Linked DNA regions of Paraglaciecola psychrophila 170. The protein of the gene in region 2 binds, or shares a complex with, the protein of the main gene of each other region. Links are inferred from orthologs where the notes say so. Each region holds a gene or a part of one and is shown on either strand. Other genes may lie near its edges.

The links.
Region 1: the proteins of sbcB (region 2) and ssb are in contact, whole or in part, in a crystal structure (PDB 3C94), measured with the Escherichia coli proteins. The link is inferred for Paraglaciecola psychrophila 170 from one-to-one orthologs.

What each region holds. Positions count from the first base shown.
Region 1 is NC_020514.1:5,087,833-5,090,753, reverse strand. What follows is about bases 29-2,921. They hold ssb (single-stranded DNA-binding protein), read right to left. Parts: upstream 1,833-2,921; coding sequence 1,224-1,832; downstream 29-1,223. Other genes in these bases: C427_RS22395 (MFS transporter), read right to left, coding at 1,845-2,921; C427_RS22405 (hypothetical protein), read right to left, coding at 29-230. Also shown: more of C427_RS22405, read right to left, coding at 1-28. UniProt on the Escherichia coli protein: Plays an important role in DNA replication, recombination and repair. Binds to ssDNA and to an array of partner proteins to recruit them to their sites of action during DNA metabolism. Acts as a sliding platform that migrates on DNA via reptation.
Region 2 is NC_020514.1:2,670,496-2,673,410, forward strand. What follows is about bases 15-2,901. They hold sbcB (exodeoxyribonuclease I), read right to left. Parts: upstream 2,230-2,901; coding sequence 799-2,229; downstream 15-798. Other genes in these bases: C427_RS11680 (DUF342 domain-containing protein), read right to left, coding at 15-632; C427_RS11690 (CBS domain-containing protein), read left to right, coding at 2,439-2,861. Also shown: more of C427_RS11680, read right to left, coding at 1-14. UniProt on the Escherichia coli protein: Degrades single-stranded DNA (ssDNA) in a highly processive manner.

The DNA of each region.
Region 1 (2,921 bases), 2.4 Mb from region 2 along the record:
TCTTGGTCATTGACAATAGAACTTACTCCTTCCCCTTTGGAAATAATCGATGCATATATTGCCTTTGAGGTTATCTTTTTTGCACTTGAGTCACTGCTGTCAACCATGCAAAAACCTACACAGACACCAACTTGAACCGTCTGTTCTTTCCACTTAGCCGGAAAGCCGCTAATACAATCAACTAAGCCCCTTGCAATTGTTTTGGCAGACGCTGTGGTAGCTTGTTTCAATTACACTGCAAACTGGTCTTCGCCAAGTCTACCTATCCCAAGCTGTGTTTGTAATATCTTACTGATTTAATTAAGAAAGTAGTCACCTGCATCCCAACTAAAACGTTGATTGATTACTTCAAACTTAAACAAATCCAAAAATATTAACGCACCGTTTTGTAGCTTAGGGTCACGTTTTTCCAATAGATATTGCAAGTTGCTTTCAAAGGAGGCACCACTGTGTAGTTATGTCAAAAAGTCAGTTAAAACCTCATGTTTGAGACGACTTTCCAGTAACTTTCTTTGGTTGATAACGAGGTTGAACTTTTTATTTGAATCAGTTAAGTCTTGGGTTCGGGCCTGTATTTTGCTTTCTAGATTCTCGTTTGCTTGTTGCACCTCATTCACCAAGTGGCGCACTTTTAAGTAAAATTGAATGCGTACAATGAATTTTTTTTGTTGAAGGGTTTTAATACCTAATCAGCACCGCCTAATTCAAAGCCTTCTTCAAATTGGCCAACTTTGCCGGTTAAGAATATTATTGGGATAGTAGATAAACGAATATCAGCTTTAAATTTTGACATGTTGCAAAGCCATTTCACCCATTGAGCATGTTGACATCTAGAACCATTAAGACAGGCTGAAAACTGAAAGCGAGTTGGTAGGTTTCTTCACCGCTAGTGGCAGTATTGACGCATAACCTTTGTTTTCTTAAACAAGGTCAACAATCCGCAAAATTGTAGTGTTGTCATCCACAACGAGAAGCTTTTCTTTCATTTATTGGCGTCCATAATCTAGAGGATATATCAATATATACAAGCCATTCAAAGAAACTGTCTAATGCTTCATTATCTTTGAATTTTCAGGACAAGTTACATATTTGTAATATTTGCAGATGCTTCGATATAGATATTCCTCTAAGTTATCCTGAATAACTTAGAGGAATAAAAAAAGCCCTGTAAAAACAGGGCCTTAATATTTTTTGCTGCACCTTACTTTAGTAAAAACAGAGTGCTAGAACGGGATATCGTCATCAAAGTCAAAGTCTGGTTCAGCCATAGGAGCCGGTTGTTGTCCCTGAGCGGGTGCTTGGTTGAAACCTTGATTTGATTGTTGTGGCGCACCTTGAGCTGGAGGCTTTTGGTATTGCTGCCCTTGCTGAGGTGTTTGTTGATAACTTTGTTGGGGTGCCTGTTGATAACCTTGATTTGATTGTTGTGGAGCCGCAGCAGGACGTTGTTGACCTTGGAAACCGCCTTCAGACTGACCGCCACCTTTACCGCCCAACATTTGCATAACGCCATTGAATGGGTCTAAAACAATTTCTGTGGTGAATTGGTCTTGGCCTTCTTTGTTCTGCCATTTGCGTGTTTGCAGTTTACCTTCAATGTACACCTGGCTGCCTTTGCGTAAATATTCGCCAGCAATTTCAGCTAACTTACCAAACATGGATACGCGGTGCCATTCAGTTTTTTCCTGCATTTGGCCACTTTGATCTTTCCAGCTTTCTGATGTGGCTAAAGTTAAATTGGCAACGGCTTTGCCATTTGGTGTATATCTTACTTCGGGATCTTTACCCAAATTACCCACTAAGATTACTTTGTTTACGCCTTTGCTCGCCATTATTCCTCCTAATTAATCTTTTAAATTCAGTACAAGCCGAGCTTGTTGAATATCGAAATCTTGTTCTGCCTTTAGATACATAACTTGTTCATTTGGAACAACCGTTATGTCCACCACACCTTCTAATTCAGAAAGCTGCTGTAAAGCCATACTTGTTATTTGTGTCGTTGTTTTAAGTGTATAACGTTTCAGTCGATTCGTCGCCTGTAAACCTCTGATCAACAACAACCAAATACAACATAAAATACTGGCTAAACCAAATACCCATTGAATGCCTAATAGCTCGCCGATACTGCCGGATAACACACCACCCATAAAGGCACCAAAAAACTGAAAACTAGCGTAGATCCCCATAGCTGAGCCTTTTTTACCAGCTGGTGATATGTTTGACACCATAGCTGGAAAATTAGCTTCTAAGTAATTGAAACAAGTAAAAAATAAACAAACTAGTACAAGTAAATAAATAATAGACTGTTGACTAAATATCATCAAAGTAAACACTAAAGCTAAGCCTGCAACACTGATGGATAAAACAGCATTTTTATATTTCTTTGCTATAGCCATAAAGCCAATAAGGCCTACAACAGAAACAACTAATACCACGGAATATGCTTGCCAATGCTTATCAAGTGGCCAATTTAAATTGACTAAAAACACTGGGATTTGCACAAAGAGTAGTGTAATTAACATGTGTAATAACAACACACTAATATTTAAGCGGGCTAGTTGTGGGTGCGTAAATAGAATTTTTAAATCTTGAATAACCGGTAGAGTATCGCCTTTAGGTGCCACATTTTTTGCATTAGGTACAACAAACAATACTAAAAAAACACACAGACAAGCTAATACCCCAGTCATCAGAAAAATACCACTAAGGCCAAATCTACTCGCGATGATAGGTCCCAGAAGTAAGGCTATGTAAAAAGAGAAACCAATAGATATACCAATGATTGCCATTACTTTTGGTCGTTGGCTTTCTCGGCTTAAATCTCCAGCCAATGCCATGATGGCTCCTGCAATTGCGCCTGCACCTTGAAGAAAACGACCCACTACAACCCAAGTTAAACTATCAGCGGTCGCTGCCACAAG
Region 2 (2,915 bases):
TCAGTTGGTGGCATCCTACGAAGAAGCTCAGTGCCTTTTTGAACGCATATAATCGAACCTAAGTTGCGCATGTCAACACGGGCAGAACCCACTGTTTGAGGCTTTAAAATCCTATCTAGGGCATTTTGGACTAAAGGTTTCAACCTAGAAGGTTTGCCTACCCTAGGCGCTAAACCTTTGGCAATAAGCTCTTCAAATACTTCGCCTGGAAAAGCTTGTGCAGTCTGATGAACTAAACTGATTAAACGTTTTTTACTGATCCCGCGTTTTATACTGAATGCATTTAATTCTTTTAGTAATGACTTAACCGATGGGAGTTTACCCGCGTAGCCCGCAGTTATTGTTAAGTAAGCAGATAATTGATCATCAACGATTCTAGTTTTAATTTGGGTGTCTCTACGCTCACCAATTCGATGTTCTATCACATCAGAGATATTATCTTTGGTTACAGACTTACAATTATTGACTGCTTCAATGATATTTTCATCAAATATAAAGAAATGCTTAAAAACACTTTTTTGAACAAGCTCAAAAATAATGTTTGCTTCAACCTTATCTTTAAGAAGACTTGGAGAAATAATTAAGTCTAAATATTGGTCTTTGTCGTCAACCTGTAATGTTATACCGAGCATTCAATTGCCTTTGATTACGCCAAAAAAAACTAAGTGGATTTAAGCCAGCCTAAAGTATCTATTACGTATCGGCTTATCATTGAGTTACATTAATTGAGAACCATCGCATAAATCTCGTAAAAAAGCAGCGGCAGTATCCAATTGTTAAGAACAGTTTGATGTATTGTTATAACCTTTGTGCATAATTGTAAAGAGCTTTTAATATAGTTAATTTGTCCGGATTGCGTGCATGTTCGATGCTAAGTTGTTCGAGTTGCAATAAAAACTCTGGCATTTTAATACTTGCAGGCGACTCATCGTCGAAAAATTTAAAGTGTCGATATCGTTGCCATTTTTCAATCTCTGGCTCAGATAGCGACTGAGGTATATTTCGGGCTCGGTATCTAAATAATAATGTATTTAGACGATCATCTTCAAATGGTAAAGAAATTTCGGTTAATCCATGAACATCTGAATTAACAATTTGGTTCATAAACTCTTTGTCGATGGATGAAAAAAATCCGCCTGAATACAGAGCGTGTTCAGGATCAAGTGAAGTACGTCTTTCTGTTGGAACGTATACCTCTTGCAATTTTTCGATAATGTGCTTGTTGGCTTTAATTTTTTGCAAGTTTTGTAAACAACCTTGCCTATCGATCCCTAAACGCTCGGCATTTTCAGTGCTAAGTGTTTTCGCTGGGGCCAACACCGGGCATTTATTAATATGCAACAGCTTAATTGGCAAGCGTTGCTCATTTTCTTCTAACATTGCTTTTGGTGTATATAACCTGTTTCTTATTTCATCTGCTGAAAGTGTAAAAAGTGGACTAGGGTCTAGGGCTAAATTTAAAGTGATCACTGCATTTTTATTAGATGGATGCATACCTACAGGCACTATCCAAGAACAGCAGCCATGAACTGAAGGGATTTTTGAAGATATGTGTACTAGTGGTGTTAACTTTTCATAATCTATTTGTTCTAGTACTTTTATTTTATCTCGTAAAGTAAACACATAATCAAATAATTTGGGTTGGCGTTCTTTAATCAATTTAGCCACGGCAATTGTGGCGTACACATCAGACATCGCATCGTGTGCACCTTGATGATCAATACCGTTGGCCTTAGTTAAATCCTGTAACTTAAAACTTGGTAAGCCAGCCTCATTTACTGGCCAATTTATGCCTTCTGGTCTAAGCGCATAACAAGCTCTCGCTAAGTCAATTATGTCCCAACGGCTATTTCCATGTTGCCATTCTCTTGCATAAGGGTCATAAAAGTTTCTATATAATGTGTAGCGAGTAATTTCGTCATCAAAACGTATGTTGTTGAAACCGGCGACGCAGGTATTGGGCTTTGAAAACTGTTCATGGACCTTGGCGATAAAATCCCTTTCAGAGAGTCCTTCTTTTAAAGAACGCTGTGGGGTAATACCTGTGACTAAACAAGCTTGTGGAACGGGCAGGCAATCATTAGCGATTTGGCTAAAAATCATCAAAGGTTCACTTATTACGTTCAAGTCTAAATCTGTGCGTATACCAGCAAACTGACAAGGAAAGTCCTTTTGAGGGTTGGCACCCCATGTTTCATAATCGTGCCAATAAATGCTTGCTGAATTCACGAGTTTCCCTTTTGTAAGTTGCTCTGTAATGGAGAATTTAGATTAGTTTTCCTTTACAGAGAGTCAAAACTGATAAATTACTGTATTTATTTTATCAGTTATATCAAGATTAGTATCATAACGAAATTAATTAGGAATAATTGCTACTTAAGTCTATCTTTATATGAGTCGATATAAAATTATAATTATCTGAAAACCAAGGAGTTACAGTGGAATCTCTAAAAGTGAGCGACCATATGAATCAGCGTCCAGTCACCTTTACCAGTAACATGACTGTAGCAGAGGCGGTAGAACGTTTATTACAAACTAAACAAACGGGTGGTCCAGTAATTGATACCCATAAAAAAGTCATAGGTTTCCTATCTGAACAAGATTGCCTAGTACATATGATTGAGTCTAGTTATTACAGAGAGCAGGTAGCACATGTTAAAGACATCATGAAAATCGATGTGATATCTATTAAGCCCTATACTTCAGTCATTGATTTAGCACAAAAAATGATGACCGAAAAACCAAAGGTGTATCCAGTAGTTGATGATGATGGTTATTTACTTGGCACAATCAATCGTTCAGCGCTGTTGCACGCAATAGACTTGCAACTTCATGACGGTTACAGGTTACGCGCAAGTTAAGTTAAGTTATGTTTGTTACGTAATACTTCTGGTATTTGCTCGGTTCATCTTCTA